DNA from 4 places in the Bradyrhizobium sp. ORS 86 genome. Region 2 is predicted to be linked to each of the others. Evidence: predicted binding sites of a transcription regulator. Region 2 holds the regulator's gene; each other region holds the start of a gene.
What was found. The regulator PhoB, encoded in region 2, activates phosphate uptake and scavenging genes when phosphate is short. The targets are predictions, from matches to a motif close to TGTCATNNANCTGTCAT.
Positions count from the first base shown of each region.

Region 1 (4,995 bases), 680 kb from region 2:
GCCAGCATCGCTGGCTTCGATCGGCAGCAGCACGAGCGCTGCTATGGTGATGGCAATGAGGCGGCAAGGTCGAGACCTCGCAACGATGCCGCCGAGCACACGATTGGATTCGCAGCGCCTCATGCTCCGCCCCTTCGGGCCCCCAGCACAATGGCTCCGCTATCGATAGCGGAAGAGGTCGGTGGCGTCCATCCCGGTCAATTGCGGAGCCCCGGCCGTGCCAAGGGCGTCCAGCACAGCGGCGGTTCCGCAGCGGGTGCGAGCGGACTACGCCTGCTTCGGATCGAGCGTGATCGACCACAATTCGGCGTCGGCGCGATCGCGCAAGCTCACCGTCATCTGTCCGCTCCTGCCGTCGATCTTGACGTGACCGAAGAACTGCATGCCGGCGGAGGGCGGCAGATTCTGGCTCGCTTCGCCCGGCGCCTTCACGAACTTCACTTCCGGGCCAAACGTGTTGTCGAGCTCGTTCGGGCCGAACGTGCCGGCATGCAGCGGACCGGAAACGAATTCCCAGAACGGATCGAACTCCTGGAACTGGGCCTTGTTCGGGTTGTAATAGTGCGCGGCAGCGTAATGCACGTCGGCGGTCAGCCACACCGTGTTGACGATTCCGGCGGTCTTGATGAAACGGAGGAGGTCGGCGATCTCGAATTCGCGACCACGTGCCGGGCCGTCGCCCTGGGCGAAGGCTTCCGAGCCCTTTTTGTTCGCCGCATCGTCGTAGACGATGAGCGACAGCGGCATGTCGGAGGCGATCACCTTCCAGGTGGCGCGCGAGTTGAGCAGTGCGCGCTTCAGCCAGGCGAGCTGGTCGGGCCCGAGGAAATAGGCGTCGGGACCGTAGGCCTCCTGCAGGTTCGGGCCATTGGGGCCGCGATAGCTGCGCTCATCGAGCATGAAGACGTCGAGCAGCGGACCGTAGCTCAGCGTGCGGTAGACGCGGCCCGGCTCGACGATGCTCTCGCGCATCGGATACATTTCGTGGAAGGCGCGGGCCGCGCGCGCGGCGAGCAGCGTGATGTCGCGCTCCTTGTAGGTCGCGGGCAGTTGCTTCGACAGCGACCAGTTGTTGGTCACCTCGTGATCGTCCCACTGCACGAAGATCGGCACTTCGGCATTGAAGGCGCGCAGATTGTCGTCGAGGAAATTGTATTTGTGGGCGGCGCGGAATTCGTTGAGCGTCTCGGCGACCTTGGCCTTTTCCGGGATCGTGATGTTCTTCCAGATCTTGCCGTCGGGCTGCTTCTGCTCGGCCGAGATGATGCCGTCGGCATAGATGGTGTCGCCGGAATGCAGGAAGAAATCCGGACTGTGCTTCTTCATGGCGGAAAAGGTGAACATGCCGCCGTCGTCGGGATTGATGCCCCAGCCCTGGCCGGCGACATCGCCGCCCCACACGAAGGACACGTCACGGCGATCGCTCGGCGCGGTCCGGAAGCGGCCGACCACGGGCTCGCCGGCGACGTCGATGTGGGAGAGATCGCGGAAGCGGACGCGATAGAAGATGTCCTGGCCGGAGGGCAGGTTCTCCAGCAGCATCTTGGCGGTGAAGTCGCTTTCCGGCAGCGCCGCGATCGGCGGCAGCGCGCGGGCATCCCTAAACGATTCCGTGGTCGCGACCTCGACCATCATCTGCGACGGGCGGTCGGCCCTGGCCCACACTACGCCGCCATCGACACCGACGTCGCCGGATTGCACACCGTGGGTGATCGCCGGTCGGTCGGCGGCGCGGGAAAGGTAAGGCATCGCAATGACGCCGGCCCCCGTTGCTGCCACGGTCGACAGGAAGCGTCGGCGGGTGATCTTGTGCGAAAACCGGATCGTCATGGGGGCCTCCAGGGACAGGACGCAACACTGCGCCGCAAGCTGGCAAAGACCTAGAAAAATTCCATGACGGAGAGATTACAGGGCGAAGGCAGAGCGTTGGACGAGCGGGCTCCCGAATGTATCGGTCCTGTGAGGCGACCACGTTCGTCAGGCTCCCTCTCCCGCTTGCGGGGGAGGCGAAGAGAAGCTACGGATGGAGAAGAGGTCGGACTCGCGCTGCTATGCCGAGCCCGCCGCCCTGAACTGTGCCGCCGTGCGCTGCAGGTTCTGCGGCATGCTCATCAACAGCGCCTTGCGGTCGGCGACCGCGTTGTGGAACTGCTCCAGCGCGATATTGAACGCGGTCAGTGTGCCCTGTTCGATCGTGCCGTGCTCGAAGCACAGCAGCGTGTCGCGCAGGATGTCGTCGGCCTCCGCCTGCATCTGGTCGAGCTCGTCGGTCGAATCGCTGCGCCGCGCGGCCTTCAACATCTCCAGCAGGCGATCGCGCTGCGAGGTGTTGGTGTTGCGTTCGTCCTGCTTGAGATAGCCGGCGAACCACGCGCCGGCCGAGCCCATCGCCGAGAGCGCCATCAGGCCCCACCAGATGTAATCGCTGTAGCGATCGAGGAAGGTCTTTTCCTCGCCGTCGACGAAGGCGGCGGCGCCTGGATGCGCCGGGATGACGGCGTCTTTGTCGGTGTCGGGGGTCTCGATCTTGGCGGCGAGCGGGAAATCGCTCTTCAGCGACTGCCGGATCTGGAACAATTGCCGCGTGAACGCCGCCACCGTCGATTCCGAGAGGCCTTTGCGGGCGACGATGTGATGCGAGAAGCTGATGGTCTTGACCTCGTCCTCGGGCCGGTCGGCGGAGCCGAGCGAGCCGGCGGGGATTTCCGAGGCCTCATAGGCCGGGTGGTTCTGCGCAATCGCCTCGGAGGCGTCGATCGCGAGGAAGGTCGGCTCGTTGCCGTCATGGCTTGAAGCCGCGATCGCGTCGATGGTGATCTTGCTGTTGGCGGGCCCTGCCGCGAGATAGGCGTCGGCCTTCTGGTTGCGGATCGCCTCGACCGCCTCATTGACCGGGAACTGGACGATGTCGACCTTCATCGGATCGACGCCATATTGCACCAGGATCATCTTCAGCAGATTGACGTTGGCCTGGGTGCGGCCGACGACGCCGATCTTGTGGCCGGTCAGTTGCGCGATCTTGGTGATCTTCGGGCCCTTCCGCCGCTTGCCTTTCGCTGCCGGCGGAACCCACATCACCACGACATTCTTGCGCAACGTCGCAACCGCCTGCGCGTTCTTCGGCACTTCGAGATCGCCGCGGATGATGGCGAGATCGGACTTGCCGTCGGCAAGCACCTGCGCGCTCGCGGTAGCGCCATCGGTCTGCACCGGGCGCAGCTTGACCTGGCTATTGGGCTGGTTGTTGAAGGCCTGGGCCAGCGTCTGCACCAGCTTGACGTCGTCGCTGTTGGGCGGGCCGACCGCGATGCGCAGTGTCACCGGCCGCACCGCGAAATAGTAGCCTGCGGCCAGCGTGCCGATGATCGCGAGCACCCCCGCGATCAGCACGAAAATCAGCCGCTGCCGCGCAGAACGGGGCGGCTTGGGCAGTGTGTCGGCGGGGCCAGGGCCGTCGGTCATCGATCTCGCAAACAAAAGCTTGGGGCTCAAACTCGAAAGGGCCGGCGCGCATACATCTTATGTATGTAGCAAATTCCGGGGCCGGCCGATGTTACAACTCCGTCATGGTTAGCGGCGATAGGCCGCGATTTCGGCCTTAATTTCGGCATGGATCCCTCCCGCAGGCCGGCCGTTAGGCTAAGGTTGGGGCCCCAAAGAGGAGGGCTGTCATGGTGGAATTGCTGTCGGCGGAAGCCAGGAAAGCCGCGCTCTGGGAGTTGGCCGGCTGGGCGGAGATGCCCGGCCGTGCGGCCATCACGAAGACCTTCGTGTTCAAGGACTTCAACGAAGCGTTTGGCTTCATGTGTCGCACCGCCCTGGTCGCGGAGAAGAATGACCATCACCCCGAATGGAAGAACGTCTACAAGACCGTCGAGGTCGTGCTGGCGACGCATGAGGTCGGCGGCGTGACCAAGCGTGACATCGAGCTCGCCAAGGCCATGAACGCGATCGCACGGCAGCTCGGGGTCAATTGACCCAGCGACATCGCATGCTCCTCGAGGCTGCCGTTCGCGCGTCGGCGTCGCGGCAAGCGCGCCTTGCGGCGGCCGTCTTACATCACCAGATTCGCTGCAACGCCGCCCGACTGCTGCGCGGCGTCGGGGAACCCTGCGATGGCATCGACCGAACACAGCGTGGGATTCGAGCCGGCCGACCGGCTGGCCCAGGATCGCGAAAGCGTGCGCCGCCGCTTCTGGATCAAGTTCAAGAAGGTGGTGGCGCGACTGCCGTTCGCCGAGGATCTGCTCGCCGCCTATTACTGCGCCTTCGATCGCGAGACGCCGCGCCATGTGCAGGCGGCGCTGCTCGGCGCCATCGCCTATTTCATCCTGCCGTTCGACTTCATTCCCGACATGATGCCGGTCCTCGGCTTCACCGACGATGCCGCAGTGCTCGCAACCGCGATCCGCATGGTGGCAAGCCACATCACACCGGACCATCGCGAAGCCGCACGTGCTGCGCTGAAGCGCGCCACGCTGAGCGAGCAGTGAGCGGCGCGTAGCGAGCTCCGGCTGCCTCTTCTCCTTCCCCCCTGAAAGGGGGAAGGTCGGGATGGGGGTCAGCCGCAGGCGATACTGTGCATGCGGAGAGAGCAGATCCCCACCCGCTTTGCTCTGACGAGCAAAGCGACCTCCCCTTTTCAGGGGGAGGTTGGAGCCATGCACGGTCTGGTCTGGGCCGTCGTGCTTCGAGATGCGCGCTCCTCAGCACGACGGTGAAGAGCGCGCGTAGCCCGGATGAAGCGAAGCGCAATCCGGGATTGTCTCGCCAGCGGATAGATCGCCCCGGATCTCGCTGTGCTTCATCCGGGCCACAAATCCCGTCTTCTCCTTCCCCCTGAAAGGGGGAAGGTCGGGATGGGGGTCAGCCGCAGGCGATGCTGCATGCGGAGAGAGCAGATCCTCACCCGCTTTGCTCTGGCGAGCAAAGCGACCTCCCCTTTTCAAGGGGAGGTTGGAGCCATGCACGGTCTGGTCTGGGCCGTCGTGCTTC
Region 1 covers NZ_CP120699.1:311,298-316,292, forward strand. The annotation lists gene P6U25_RS01470 (N-acetylmuramoyl-L-alanine amidase) at 1-123, opposite strand, end outside; gene P6U25_RS01475 (alkaline phosphatase D family protein) at 268-1,830, opposite strand; gene P6U25_RS01480 (TAXI family TRAP transporter solute-binding subunit) at 2,050-3,396, opposite strand; gene P6U25_RS01485 (4a-hydroxytetrahydrobiopterin dehydratase) at 3,672-3,977, shown strand; gene P6U25_RS01490 (YkvA family protein) at 4,116-4,493, shown strand.
Region 1: a site for PhoB is predicted at 1,894-1,910, ahead of P6U25_RS01475 (alkaline phosphatase D family protein). Genes of this name have one in related genera too.

Region 2 (4,995 bases):
CGTCCGCGCTCTCTGCGTCAGCGCCGCGCTATTCGGCGTCACCTGGCTGGCGCTGATCCTGCTCACGCTGCTCTACAACGGCGTCGCAGGGCTGAGCGTGCAGCTCTTCACCCAGAACACCCCGCCGCCTGGCTCGACCGAAGGCGGTCTGCTCAACGCCATCGTCGGTTCGATCATCATGACCGTGATCGGGGTCGGTATCGGCGCGCCGCTTGGCCTGTTCGCCGGCACCTATCTTGCCGAGTACGGTAGACATGACAAACTCACCTCGGTGATCCGCTTCATCAACGATATCCTGCTCAGCGCGCCGTCGATTATCATCGGCCTGTTCATCTATGGCGCCGTGGTGGTGCCGATGCGCGGCTTCTCGGCGATCGCCGGCTCCCTGGCCCTCGCGGTGATCGTGATCCCGGTCGTGCTGCGCACCACCGAGGACATGCTGCTGCTGGTGCCTAATCCGCTGCGCGAGGCGGCAAGCGCGCTCGGCCTGCCGCGTTCGCTGGTCATCAAGCGGATCGCCTATCGTGCCGCCCGATCGGGTCTGATCACCGGTGTGTTGCTGGCCACCGCCCGCGTCGCGGGTGAAACCGCGCCGCTGCTGTTCACCGCGCTCTCGAACCAGTTCTTCAGCCTGAACCTGACCAGCACGATGGCCAATCTCCCGGTGACCATCAACAACTTCGTGCAGAGCCCCTATGCCTACTGGAAGGAGTTGGCCTGGAGCGGTGCACTGCTCATCACCTTCACCGTGCTCGCGCTCAATATCGGCGCGCGCATCCTAGGTGCCGAAAGGGCCGCAAAATGACCGAGCTTTCCGTTTCGATGACTGCCGCGAGCCACGTCCCCCAGGTGCCGCTTCCAGAGGCGCCGCCGAAAGTGACGGTGCGCAACCTCAACTTCTATTACGGCGAGCACCACGCGCTGAAGAACATCAACCTGACGCTCGGTACCAACCGCGTCACGGCGTTCATCGGCCCGTCGGGCTGCGGCAAGTCGACCCTGCTGCGCATCTTCAACCGGATGTATGATCTCTATCCGGGTCAGCGCGCCGTCGGCCAGTTGATGCTGGACCAGACCAACATCCTCGACCCCAAGCTCGACCTCAACCTGTTGCGCGCGCGGGTCGGCATGGTGTTCCAGAAACCGACGCCGTTCCCGATGACGATCTATGAGAACATCGCCTTCGGCATCCGCCTCTATGAGAAGATCTCGAAGTCCGAGATGGACGACCGGGTCGAAAAGGCGCTGCGCGGCGGCGCGCTGTGGAACGAGGTCAAGGACAAGCTGAACGCCTCGGGCCTCTCGCTGTCCGGCGGCCAGCAGCAGCGCCTGTGCATCGCGCGCACCGTCGCGGTGCGACCCGAGGTGATCCTGTTCGACGAGCCGTGCTCGGCGCTCGATCCGATCTCGACCGCCAAGGTCGAGGAGCTGATCCAGGAACTGTCCGAGGACTACACGATCGCGATCGTTACCCACAACATGCAGCAGGCGGCGCGCGTCTCCGACAAGACCGCCTTCATGTATCTTGGCGAACTGATCGAGTTCGACGACACCAACAAGATCTTCACCTCGCCGAGTGATCGACGCACCCAGGACTACATCACCGGCCGGTTCGGCTGAGGAGACAAGCGATGGTTTCTGAACATACCGCCAAGGCATTCGACAGCGACCTGCAGGAACTCACCCGCCTGGTCGCCGAGATGGGCGGCCTCGTCGAGCGCATGATCACCGAGTCCGTCGATGCGCTGATCCGCCGCGACGTCGCGCTCGGCAAGCGCGTCGTCGCCGCCGACGTCGAGATCGACAGCCTGCAGCGCATCATCGAGGAGCGCGCGGTGCTGACGATTGCGCGCCGCCAGCCGATGGCGATCGACCTGCGCGAGATCGTCAGCGCAATGCGGGTGGCGACCGACCTCGAACGGATCGGCGACCTTGCCAAGAACATGGGCAAGCGGGTCGCGGCGCTGGAGAGCGATTTCCAGCCGCTGAAGCTGATCCGCGGCCTGGAGCACATGACCGACTTGGTGCTGTCGCAAGTCAAGTCGGTGCTCGACGCCTACGCCGCACACGATTTGCCGGCCGCGATGGCGGTCTGGAAGGGCGACGAGGAGGTCGACGCGATCTGCACCTCGCTGTTCCGCGAGTTGCTCACCTACATGATGGAGGATCCGCGCAACATCTCGTTCTGCATCCATCTGATGTTCTGTGCCAAGAACATCGAGCGGATCGGCGACCATGCCACCAACATCGCCGAAACCGTGTTCTACATGATCGAAGGCCAGCAGATCACCGACAAGCGCCCGAAGGGTGACATGACCACCTTTGCCACCACAGTGCCGGGCAACGGCTAGCTGAAGGTGCTGGTTCGCGTTCGGGCAACGGATCAACACAGAGAAAGACCATAGACCGATGAGCGCACGCATTCTGGTAGTCGAAGACGAGGAAGCGCTGACGACGTTGTTGCGCTACAACCTCGACGCGGAAGGCTACGACGTCGAGACGGTCGGGCGCGGCGACGATGCCGACACAAGGCTGAAGGAGCGTGTTCCCGATCTCGTGGTGCTTGACTGGATGCTGCCCGGCCTCTCCGGCATCGAGCTGTGCCGCCGCCTGCGGGCGCGACCCGAGACCAAGCAGCTTCCGATCATCATGCTGACGGCGCGCGGCGAGGAGAGCGAGCGGGTGCGAGGCCTCGCCACCGGCGCCGACGATTACATCGTCAAGCCGTTCTCGGTGCCGGAGCTGCTGGCGCGCGTGAGGGGCCTGTTGCGCCGCGCGAGCCCTGAGCGGCTCGCGACCGTGCTGACTTACGGCGATATCGAGCTCGACCGCGAGAAGCGTCGCGTCGCGCGCTCCGGCCGGCCGATCGATCTCGGGCCTACCGAGTATCGCCTGCTCGAGTTCTTCCTCGAGCATCCCGGCCGCGTGTTCAGCCGCGAGCAACTCCTCGACAGCGTCTGGGGCCGCGACATCTATATCGACGAGCGGACTGTCGACGTGCACATCGGCCGCTTGCGCAAGCTGCTCAATCCCGGCCGCGAGCAGGATCCGATCCGCACCGTGCGCGGTGCCGGCTATGCGCTCGACGACCGCTTCGCCAAGGCGGAGCCGCAGCCGTAAGGCGCGGCAGCAAATAACCACAGCGTCGTCCCGGCAAAAGCCGCGACCCATAACCCCGAATGCAAATTGTTGCGCGAAGTTGGAACGACGAGTCCCGTTCACAACACAAGCCGCAGCGTATGGGGCCCGGCCTGCGGCAGGACGACGCTGGTGACGTAGAGGTGGTCCCTTCACAAAAAAATCCCCGCTTGCGCGGGGATTTTGTTTCCACGGCCTATGCTACTCACCGGGTCGGCGGCTTGTTGGCGGGCCTGCGCCGGTCGGCAGCCGGCTGGTAGGCGATGCGCGAGTGGTGCGCGCAATAGGGCAGGCCGGTGAGCGCCTTGCCGCCGCAGAAGAAGAATTCGGGGCTCGAGGGGTCGCCGACTGGCCAGTGGCAGGTCGCCTCGTTCAGCTCGAGCAGCGACAGCCGTTGGCTCATCGGCACCACATTGTCGTAGGCGACCGGATCCGGCTCCAGCTCGACCTCGAAGGCGTGGGCGAGCGCGGTGTTGCCGCGCGAGACCGGACGCGCCACCCGCATCATGTGTTGGGCGGGACGGGCCTTGCGCTGTCGCGGGGCAGCGGTGGAAGGGGCCTTGGCACGGCCGGACAGGCCAAGCCGATGCACTTTGCCGATCACGGCGTTTCGCGTCACATTGCCGAGTTCCGCCGCAATCTGGCTGGCCGACAGGCCCGCCTCCCAGAGCTTCTTGAGCTGCTCGACGCGATCATCGGACCAGGTCAATACCGTCATCGCATTCTTCCCTTCGCCTTGCGCCGGCCAGTCATCGGAGCGGCGCTGCGAGCCAAATCTGACAAATATCCCTGCGGTCAGAATCCCTTAGCCCTCGCCGGACGCGGTTTTGCGCCCGAACGTGTACGCAGAACGAAAGCTACTTAGAGGGTCCAGTACTGCCGCACGAGATGTCGTATCCGACAGTCCAAACGCTACAATATGGCGTGACTCTGGCGCAAGAGTCCGCGGCAGCGCGTCCACATGTTCCGACACTTATGCATTGCAATGAGGCTTTTCCACCTCACCGGAATGCTCCGGATTGCGCGCGTTTCGCACTGCAGGAAGGCCACTTCGTAGCGATTGACAGAGACTGCCCGCAGCATACAATGCCCGCCACGTGCCGCCCGAAAAGGCGGCACGTTTTGTTTTCCGAAGCTGGCCGTTGCTGCGCTGGCGTCAAGGCACGCGGCAATTGTCGGCCTCAAACCCGTCAGTGATTGCCATGACCAACAGCGCCACGTCGCATCTGCTTCCCGTCTTCGCCAGGGTCGATCTCGGCTTCGAGCGCGGTGAGGGCGCTTGGCTCATCGCAACCAACGGCGACCGCTATCTCGATTTCACCTCGGGCGTCGCGGTGAACGCGCTCGGGCATGCGCATCCGCATCTGGTCAGGGCGCTCCAGGAACAGGCGACCAAGCTCTGGCACATGTCGAACCTGTTCAAGAGCCCGGACGGCGAGGCGCTCGCCGCGCGGCTCTGCGAGCAGAGCTTTGCCGACTACGTATTCTTCTGCAATTCCGGCGCGGAAGCGACGGAAGGCGTGATCAAGCTGGTTCGCCATTATCACTTCTCCAAGGGACATCCCGAGCGCTACCGCATCGTCACCTTCGAAGGCGCGTTCCACGGTCGCACGCTCGGAACGCTCGCCGCCACCGGTTCCGCCAAATATCTGGAGGGCTTCGGTCCGCCGATGGACGGCTTCGACCAGGTTCCGCACGGCGACATCGAGGCCGTGAAGAAGGCGATCGGACCGCACACCGCCGGCATCCTGATCGAGCCGGTGCAGGGCGAGGGCGGCGTGCGCTCGGCCCCGCAAGCCTTCTTCAAGGCGCTGCGCCAGCTCTGCGACGAGCACGGCCTGCTGCTTGCATTCGACG
Region 2 covers NZ_CP120699.1:7,338,096-7,343,090, reverse strand. The annotation lists gene pstA (phosphate ABC transporter permease PstA) at 1-805, shown strand, start outside; gene pstB (phosphate ABC transporter ATP-binding protein PstB) at 802-1,620, shown strand; gene phoU (phosphate signaling complex protein PhoU) at 1,632-2,351, shown strand; gene phoB (phosphate regulon transcriptional regulator PhoB) at 2,410-3,120, shown strand; gene P6U25_RS33955 (GcrA family cell cycle regulator) at 3,344-3,856, opposite strand; gene P6U25_RS33950 (aspartate aminotransferase family protein) at 4,341-4,995, shown strand, end outside.

Region 3 (4,995 bases), 3.7 Mb from region 2:
CCTGCCGACGATGCGCTCGTCGACCAGGTGAAATTCCGAGTTGGTGCCCTGGCGCTGAATCGAGCCGGCATAGAACACCTCGTCGCCCGGCTTGAACAGGCTGACGTCGGGGCCGACCGCGTCGACCACACCGGCTGCATCGAAGCCGAGGATCTTGTATTCGCCAGCGGGCGGCGCCGCGCGCTTGCGGACCTTGTAGTCGACCGGGTTGGCCGAGATCGCCTTCACCGCGACGCGGATGTCGTGGCCCTTCGGCTCCGGCTTTGCGGTTTCGAAATCAACGAGCGAATCCGCCGCCTCGATCGGCAGCGATTTTTGGTATCCGACGGCTTTCATGCCCTGTCTCCATTGGTGGCGGCGATTGCCTGCTGCTTAACTGTCGCGCTGGCCTCCACTTGGCAAGTACTGTAAATTCAGGGAACTAGTCCCCGTTTGGATACTATTGGGAATAATCCAATGAAACGGCAGAATTTCGTACGCCGGCCGGGCTGCGCGGTCGAGACGGCGCTCGACCTGATCGACGGCAAATGGAAAGGCGTGATCCTGTTTCATCTACAGGCCGGCACCCAGCGCTTCGGCGAGTTGCGGCGGCGGATGCCCGGCATCACCCAGCGCATGCTGACCAAGCAATTGCGCGCGCTCGAGGACGACGGCCTCGTGATCCGCAAGGTCTATGCCGAGGTGCCGCCGCGGGTCGAGTACACGCTGTCCGAACTCGGCGAGAGCCTGCGCCCGGTGATCGATATCCTCAAGGCATGGGGCGAGAGCCATCAGGAGCGGTTGTCCTGTGCACCGGCGCCGGAGGTATCGAGGAAACCGAAACGCGCGGCCTGAGCCGCGCAAGAGATCATAGCGAAAGCCGGGAGCAGGGTGCGGCTGCCGGCTATCGCGACGATGATCGCCGGCGATCACGCCGTGTCAGAACGCGACCTGCGTGCGCATCGCCACGGCGTCGAACTTCGAGCCGACGTCGGCGGGCGAAGTGGGCGATGCTTGCCTGGCGACGTTGCCATGCAGGTAGTCCAGCATGAAGCGGATGTTGCCGTTGACGTACCAGTTCAGCGCGGCCGTGTAGACGGTCTGCCGTCCGCCCGCGATGCCGGTTGCCGATCCGATCTGGTCATTCAGGTCGATCGTGCTGATGCGCCCGGCGATTTCCCAGGCACCCCAGCCGCCGCCGTCGAGCGAGAACGGGTGCGCGGGTTTGACACCGTTATAGGCTGCGGCGGAAGCGTTGTAGGTATGCGTCTCGCCGGTCAGCACGTAGCCGGCTTGCGCGTAGCCGCCCTGGAATTTCAGGCTCGGCGCACCGATCGGCGGCAGGCCGGTGTTTGCGCCACGATCGACATTGAACCAGAAATACTCGCCCTGCAGGATCAGCGGGCCATAGGTCGCGGCTGCTTCGACGCTGTAGACTTGCGCCCCCGACGCGTTGGCGATCGCGCCGGTGGTCGCCAGCACGGTCGGATCGATGCGCAGTTCGGGCCGATCGCTGAGCGTGACCGTCTGCGCCTGCGTCACCAGATTCCGCGCCGGCTGAATCAGCCATTCTGCGTCGGCGCCGATATGCACCGAATAGTCGTGGCCGCTGATCGGATTGCCGGCGATGCGGGCGACTGCGCCATATTGCTCGGTGCTTCCGGCCGGCGAGGTGCTCGACGCGGAGTGGATCGCACCCGTGGTCGGTCCGGTGACATAGCCGCCGATCCAGAGCTGGTCGTTCCACCAGCGGGTGCCGACGGTCGAACGGAAGTCGCCGGCCGCGATGTTGGTCGCGACGACGCCGGCCGAAGCGCGCTCCATGAACAGGATATCGTTGGAGCTCGTGGCTTCGTCGAGCGTGTAGGGCAGGTCCATGATGCCGCCTTCGATCGCCATCTTGCCGCCGAACGGTTTGAGGCCGGTGTAGCTCAGATAGGCGTTCTCGACGCCGGAGACGCCGCCGCCCGGCAACGATCCCGGCGCTGAGCCACCGAAGCCGTCCGATGAGCCACCGAAGTCGTAGATCAGCGCGTAATTCCAGTCGCTGAGGAACTTGCCGATGATGCCGATGCGCGCGCGGCGGACATTCTCGCCGCTGTCCAGCCTTTGCGGCGATGTCCCCGCGGAATTGGGACGATAGTCGTAGCCCCCGACATCCCAGTGCAAGCGACTCGTGATCGCGATGCAGTTCTGTTCGTCCGCTGTGCAAATCGTCGGCCGGTTGTTCGGCATCGACACCACGGCGCCGGACGGCGCGGTCGGCCCCTTGACCGGAATGGCCGCATTGGCGTTCGCGACGCTCGATGCCTTTGCATCTGCCGCCCTCGCATGCGCATTCGCGGCGGCCGCCGTCGCCGCGTTCGCGTTGCTCTGCTTCTGCAGCTTGTCGATCTTCTGCTCCAGCATGCGGAGCTGCTGCTTGAGCAGCGCGATCTCCGCATCGCTGTTGGCCGTTTCCGAATGTGCCGGCGAGCTGGCGAGAGCTCCCGCCACGCCGAGCGCGATTGCACCCAACCTTGTCGCACCCATCTTACGCTCCCCTGTTGAGATGAAGTCCCCACTCACCGAGCAGAGTCCTAGGAGCGTATCGTGACTGACGCACGACAGCGCCGTCCGGGCGTGCTGTTCCGCTCGTCGTATGTCTGCAACAAGCGCAGTTGCGCAGTGAGAGGACGACAATCATAGGAGCTTGGCGGCGTGCATCAACGTGTCCCGAACCGGTTTTGCACCGTTCGGTTGGGCGGCGGACCCCACCGACGAGGCGCCAGATATTGGACCGGATACCCTTCAATTGCCGTACGAACACGCCTATATTCCGGCGTTTTTCCGCAAGAGGTGAGAATGCTCCGATTCATCCGCTTTGCCGCTATTCCCGTCCTGTGCGCGCTGGCCTTTACGGCGAGCCTTGGCCCTGCCGGGGCGCAGGAGCGTCGCGTTCCGTCCTCACAGGCGGAGCTGCAGCTCTCCTACGCGCCGATCGTGCAGCGGGTGCAGCCGGCGGTGGTCAATGTCTACGCGGCCAAGATGGTGCAGAACCGCAATCCCTTCCTGGACGATCCGATCTTCCGCCGCTTCTTCGGCGTGCCGGGCCAGCAGCCCGAGCAGATGCAGCGCTCGCTCGGCTCCGGCGTGATGGTCGATGCCTCCGGTCTCGTCGTCACAAACAATCACGTGATCGAGGGCGCCGACCAGGTCAAGATCTCGCTTGCCGACAAGCGCGAATACGAGGCCGAGATCGTGCTGAAGGACAGCCGCACCGACCTTGCGGTGCTTCGGTTGAAGGACACCAACAAGGAGAAATTCGCGACGCTCGACTTCGCCAATTCCGACCAGTTGCAGGTCGGTGACGTCGTGCTCGCGATCGGTAACCCGTTCGGCGTCGGCCAGACCGTCACGCACGGCATCATCTCGGCGCTGGCGCGCACCCAGGTCGGCATCACGGATTATCAATTCTTCATTCAGACGGATGCCGCGATCAACCCCGGCAATTCGGGCGGCGCGCTGGTCGACATGACAGGCCGGCTCGCCGGCATCAACACCGCGATCTTCTCGCGCTCCGGCGGTTCGCAGGGCATCGGCTTTGCGATTCCCGCCAACATGGTGCGCGTGGTGGTGGCCTCGGCCAAGAGCGGCGGCAAGGCGGTGAAGCGGCCGTGGCTCGGCGCGCGCCTGCAGGCGGTGACGCCCGAGATCGCCGAGACGCTGGGGCTCAAGCTGCCGTCCGGCGCGCTCGTCGCCAACGTCGCGCCAAGCAGCCCGGCGGCCAAGGCGGGGCTGAAGCTGTCCGATCTGATCGTCGCGATCGACGGGACGCCCATCGACGATCCCAATGCGTTCGACTATCGCTTCGCGACCCGTCCGCTCGGTGGCACCGCGGAGATCGACGTGCAGCGCGGCGGCAAGCCGGTCAAGCTCACCGTGCCGCTGGAGACCGCGCCCGATACCAACCGCGACGAGATCGTGCTGACCGCGCGCTCGCCGTTCCAGGGTGCCAGGGTCGCTAACATCTCGCCGGCGTTGGCCGACGAGCTGCATCTCGACGCGGGAGCCGAGGGTGTCGTGGTGACCGAACTTGCCGATGACGGTACAGCGGCCAATGTCGGCTTCCAGAAGGGCGACATCATCCTTGCCGTCAACAACCAGAAGATCGCGCGGACCAGCGATCTCGAGAAGGCGTCGAAGACGGGGACGCGGGTCTGGCGGATCACGCTGGTGCGCGCCGGCCAGCAAATCAACGTGACGCTTGGCGGATGAGCCCGAAGCAACCACGCGAGACGTCCAATCTGTTCGCTGCGGCGGGAATGGAGCAGGATGCGCCGCATCCGCTCCCGGACCGGCTGCGGCCGCGGACACTTGCCGATGTCGTCGGCCAGGATCACATCCTCGGTCCCGACGGTGCGTTGACGCGCATGCTGGAGACGCGGACGCTGGGCTCGCTGGTGTTCTGGGGACCGCCCGGCACCGGCAAGACCACCGTGGCGCGGCTGCTTGCCGACGCCACCGAGCTGCATTTCGAGCAGATTTCGGCGGTGTTCTCCGGCGTCGCCGACCTCAAGAAGGTGTTCGACGCCGCGCGCGCCCGCCGCGAGACCGGCAAGGGCACGCTGCTGTTCGTCGACGAGGTGCATCGCTTCAATCGCGCGCAGCAGGATTCCTTCCTGCCCGTGATGGAGGACGGCACGGTGGTGCTGGTCGGTGCCACTACGGAGAATCCATCGTTCGAACTCAACGCCGCGCTGCTGTCACGCGCCCGCGTGCTGGTATTTCACTCGCTCGACGCGGCCGCGATCGAAAAACTGTTCGCCAACGCCGAGAGAGTCGAGGGCAGGAAGCTGCCGCTCGATGCCGAGGCGCGCGCCGTGCTGGTGCGGATGGCCGACGGCGACGGCCGCGCATCGCTCACGCTCGCCGAAGAGGTCTGGCGCGCCGCGCGCAAGGGCGAGGTGTTCAACGCCGCGCAGTTGCAGGACATCCTGCAACGGCGCGCGCCGATCTACGACAAGTCGGCCGATG
Region 3 covers NZ_CP120699.1:3,332,762-3,337,756, forward strand. The annotation lists gene P6U25_RS15185 (zinc-binding alcohol dehydrogenase family protein) at 1-336, opposite strand, end outside; gene P6U25_RS15190 (winged helix-turn-helix transcriptional regulator) at 457-834, shown strand; gene P6U25_RS15195 (OprO/OprP family phosphate-selective porin) at 919-2,511, opposite strand; gene P6U25_RS15200 (DegQ family serine endoprotease) at 2,824-4,236, shown strand; gene P6U25_RS15205 (replication-associated recombination protein A) at 4,233-4,995, shown strand, end outside.
Region 3: a site for PhoB is predicted at 2,572-2,588, ahead of P6U25_RS15195 (OprO/OprP family phosphate-selective porin). Genes of this name have one in related genera too.

Region 4 (4,995 bases), 470 kb from region 2:
TGAGCACAACGCCGGCAAGTCGGCGCACACCTCAAAATTCCGGCCCTGGCAGCTCGTCTGGTACTGCGTTCCCGGACAAGTACAAAGCTCTCGCGTTCGAGAAGTACCTTAAATCGCACTCCGGCCGCGCCTTCGCCAAGACGCGCCTCTAGCCCCCTACTCCCCCAGCACCGCATTCAGCCGGTCGCGCAGCGCGACGATCTCGTCCTTCACCGCCAGCAATTCGCCGACTGAGCAGGCCGATGCCGCGAGGATCGACTGCGGGACAGACTTGGCCTTTTCACGCAGCGCGTGGCCCTGGGCCGTCAGCGCGATCAGCACCTGACGCTCGTCCTCGGTGCTGCGGGTTCGCTTGATCAGTTCCGCCGCCTCCAGCCGTTTCAGCAGCGGCGTCAGCGTGCCTGAATCGAGAAACAGGCGTTGGCCGATATCCTTGAGCGGGACGCCGTCGCGCTCCCACAGCGTCAGCATGACGAGATATTGCGGATAGGTCAGGCCGAGCTTGTCGAGCAACGGCTTGTAGACGCGATTGAAAGCGTGCGCGGTCGAATAGACCGCAAAGCAGATCTGGTTATCGAGCCGCAGCGCCTGATCGGCCGCCGTCTGTTTCCTGACCATGGAAATCCGTCGTGTCACATTCCCGGGTCATTGTGGGCTTGCGGCGGCACAGATTCAATTGCGAACAATTAAATGTGAGGCCGCATAATTTATATTGCGCGCAATCTAACTTTGCGCGATCTATTTGATCGTCGAATTTCAACAAGGGAGACCATGATGTCTGTGAACGTGCTCTACAAGACCAGCGCCAAGGCAACCGGCGGCCGTGACGGCCATGCGGCGACCCTCGACGGCGCGCTCGACGTCAAGCTCACGACGCCCAAGGAGCTTGGTGGCGGCGGTGGCGCCGGCAACAACCCGGAGCAACTGTTCGCGGCCGGCTATGCCGCCTGCTTCATCGGCGCCATGAAGTTCGTGGCCTCTCCGGGCGGGCCGAAGGTTCCCGCCGACGCCTCGGTGACCTCGACGGTCGGCATCGGCCCGCGCTCGGAAGGCGGCTTCGGCCTCACCGTGGACCTCGCGGTCTCGCTGCCCGGCGTTGCACGCGCGGACGCAGAAGCGCTGGTTGAGAAGGCGCATCAGGTGTGCCCCTATTCCAACGCGACCCGCGGCAATGTCGACGTCAAGCTGACCGTCGTCTAAGTCGCCTCCGTCCATGGTCCGCCGCCGCGCCGGCGGACCATCGATTCCCCGGCCGGCCCAAACGGGCGCCGGTTCGCGTGGCGAACGTCGGAGCGCCCGATTGCATGGGCCTGCGCGCGCGAGGGCATTGCTGCCTCGCTTGAACACCGTTAGCTCTGGACCCTCACCCACGACACCATCCGAGCGAAGGTTGCTTCTATGAATACCCCTGCGCCAACCGGCGCGATGACCGGACTGCGCGTGATCGATCTGACGCGCGTGCTCGGCGGCCCCTATTGCACGCAAATCCTTGCCGACCACGGCGCCGACGTGATCAAGGTCGAGCCGCCGGCGGGCGACGAAGTCCGAGACTGGGGCCCTCCCTTCCACGAGGAGGACGCGGCCTATTTCGTCGGCATCAACCGCAACAAGCGCTCGATCGGCCTCGATCTCGCCTCCGAGGGCGGACGCGCGGTGCTGATGAAGATGCTCGAGACTGCCGACGTGCTGATCGAGAACTTCAAGCCGGGAACGCTCGACAAATGGGGCATCGGCAATGACGTGCTGCGGGCGAAATTCCCACGCCTCGTGCATTGTCGCATCTGCGGCTTCGGCGCCGACGGCCCGCGCGGCGGCAATCCCGGCTACGACGCGATCATCCAGGCGATGACCGGCATGATCGCGGCGACCGGCTCGCCCGAGAGCGGACCGATGCGGATCGGCGTGCCGCTGGTCGACATCACCACCGGGCTCTATGCCGCGATCGGCATCCTGATGGCGCTGTCGGAGCGGCAGCGCTCGGGCCTCGGCCAGTTTCTCGAGACCACGCTGTACGAGACCGGCCTTGCAATCATGCATCCGCACACCGCGAACTACTTCATGCATGGCAAGCCGCCGTCGCTCACCGGCAACGAGCATCCGAACCTCGTTCCTTACGCGATCTTCCCGACCAAGACCGACAACATCTTCATCGGCGTCGGCAATGACGGGACGTTCCGCAAGCTCGCCAGGGAGATCGGCAAACCCGAGCTCGGCACCGATCCGCGCTTTGCCCGCAACAAGGACCGCATCGCCAATCGCGACGCGCTGCGCGAAGAGCTCGCCGCGGTGTTCAGCCAGCACGAGGCCGAGCCGCTGTGCAACCGACTGCTCGCCGCGGGCCTGCCGGCCGGGCCGGTGCAGAAGATCGACCAGGCGCTGACCAACCCGCACACGATCTACCGCGGCGACGTCATCGAGAAGGATTGGTACAAGGGCGTCGCCTCGCCGATCCGGCTCGATCGCACCAAGCCCAATTTGCGGCGGACGCCGCCGAAGTTCAGCCAGCACGCCGCGGAAGTGCTGGGCGAGTTCGGCTACTCCGGGGACGAGATCAGTGCCCTGGTTGACAAGGGCGTGGTCTGCGGCCCCGAACGCAAGCGCTAACCAGGTCGCTTCGACCAAAGGCCGGCCCCGCACCGATTGTGGGGCCGGCCTCGTTTGGTGCGCAGACACAAAACAAGCACTCCAGAGAAATCTCGCCTGATTCCCTCGGCCCCCCGGTGGACGAGCGCAATCAAGCGCCGAGCTGCGGTGCCATGTCACGCCTGACGTTGCACTGCACCGACGTGTTTGCGATCTCCGCCTTTTTTACCGCTTCCCTTCGCGCTGGCTTCCCCCGTACCATGGCTTTCGTTTATACGGTCATTTGAACGTCATCCGGCGCTGTTAACGCGCGTAACGAAACCTGACGTTCCATCCGGGAGGGATTTTGATGCTTTTTCGACGACTTGGCGCTGTCGCAGCGGCGTCTGCCACGCTTGCGTTCGCGTCACCCGCGTTTGCGGTGACAGAGATCCAGTGGTGGCATGCGATGACCGGCGCCAACAACGACGTCATCGTCAAGCTCGCCAACGATTTCAACGCCGCACAGAGCGATTACAAGGTCGTCCCGACCTATAAGGGCGGCTACGCGGACACGATGAACGCCGGCATCGCCGCGTTCCGCGCCGGCAACGCACCGGCCATCCTGCAAGTGTTCGAGGTCGGCACTGCGACGATGATGGCCGCCACCGGCGCCGTGAAACCCGTCTACAAGCTGATGCAGGATGCCGGAGAGAAGTTCGATCCGAAGGCGTATCTGCCCGCGATCACCGGCTATTACTCGACCTCGAAGGGCGAGATGCTGTCGTTCCCGTTCAACTCGTCATCGACGGTGATGTGGATCAATCTCGACGCGCTGAAGAAGGCCAACATCGCCGAGATTCCGAAAACCTGGCCGCAAGTGTTCGAGGACGCCAAGAAGCTGAAGGCGGCCGGTTACACCACCTGTGGCTTCTCCAACTCCTGGGTCACCTGGGTCAACCTCGAGCAGCTCTCGGCCTGGCACAACGTGCCGCTCGCGAGCAAGGCCAACGGCCTCGACGGCTTCGACACGGTGCTCGAGTTCAACGGCCCGCTGCAGGTCAAGCATCTCGAAAATCTGGTCGAGCTGCAAAAGGACAAGACCTACGACTATGCCGGCCGCACCAACACCGGTGAGGGCCGCTTCACTTCGGGCGAATGCCCGATCTACCTGACCTCGTCGGCGTTCTTCGGCAACGTCAAGGCGCAGGCCAAGTTCAACTTCACGGCGGCGCCAATGCCCTATTATCCCGACGTCAAGGGCGCGCCGCAGAACTCGATCATCGGTGGCGCTTCGCTCTGGGTGATGGGCGGCAAGTCGGCCGACGAATACAAGGGCGTGGCCAAGTTCCTGACCTTCCTGTCGGACACCGACCGCCAGGTCTGGATCCACAAGGCTTCCGGCTATCTGCCGATCACCAAGGCAGCGTATGAGAAGGCAAAGGCCGAGGGCTTCTACAAGGACCAGCCCTATCTCGAGACGCCGCTGCTCGAGCTGACCCACAAGGAGCCGACCGAGAATTCCCGCGGCCTGCGGCTCGGCAACATGGTGCAGCTCCGCGACGTCTGGGCGGAAGAGATCGAACAGGCGCTGGCCGGCAAGAAGACCGCCAAGCAGGCGCTCGATGCCGCCGTCGAACGCGGCAACCAGATGCTGCGGCAGTTTGAAAAAACCGCCGTCCGCTGAGATGATGCGCTAGACCACCGACCCGGCAGGCCGCATCCCGCGGCCTGCCATTTTTCCAGACCTCATGCAAAAGCAGTCGATTTTCCAATCAAAGCTGTTGCCCTACGCGCTGGTTGCCCCGCAACTCGCGATCGTCTTGATCTTTTTCTACTGGCCGGCCGCGCAGGCGGTGATCCAGTCGTTCCTGCTGCAGGATGCGTTCGGCCTCTCGACCACCTTCGTCTGGTTCGAGAACTATCTCGATCTGCTTAAGGAGCCGGCCTACTTCGACGCGATCGTGCGGACCTTCGCGTTCTCCTTCGCGATTGCGGTCTCCTCGCTGTCCTTCGCGCTGTTGCTGGCCGTGATGGCCGACAAGCCGCTACGCGGCTCCACGCTGTACCGCACGCTCTTGATCTGGCCCTATGCGGTGGCCCCACCGGTCGTCGGCGTACTCTGGATTTTCATGCTGCATCCGTCGCTCGGCGTGCTCTCGCGCCATCTGCGCGCGCTCGGTGTCGACTGGAATCCGCTGCTCAACGGCGACCAGGCTGCGCTCCTGATCATCCTTGCCGCAGCCTGGAAGCAGATTTCCTACAACTTCCTGTTCTTCCTCGCCGGCCTGCAGAGCATTCCAAAGAGCGTGCACGAGGCGGCCGCGATCGACGGCGCCCGGCCGATGCGGCGGTTCTGGACCGTGACCTTCCCGCTGCTGTCGCCGACCATCTTCTTCCTGCTGGTCGTCAATATCGTCTACGCCTTCTTCG
Region 4 covers NZ_CP120699.1:103,368-108,362, forward strand. The annotation lists partial or broken gene P6U25_RS00450 (GIY-YIG nuclease family protein) at 1-152, shown strand, start outside; gene P6U25_RS00455 (MarR family winged helix-turn-helix transcriptional regulator) at 157-618, opposite strand; gene P6U25_RS00460 (organic hydroperoxide resistance protein) at 775-1,200, shown strand; gene P6U25_RS00465 (CaiB/BaiF CoA transferase family protein) at 1,399-2,604, shown strand; gene ugpB (sn-glycerol-3-phosphate ABC transporter substrate-binding protein UgpB) at 2,933-4,249, shown strand; gene ugpA (sn-glycerol-3-phosphate ABC transporter permease UgpA) at 4,314-4,995, shown strand, end outside.
Region 4: a site for PhoB is predicted at 2,861-2,877, ahead of ugpB (sn-glycerol-3-phosphate ABC transporter substrate-binding protein UgpB). Genes of this name have one in related genera too.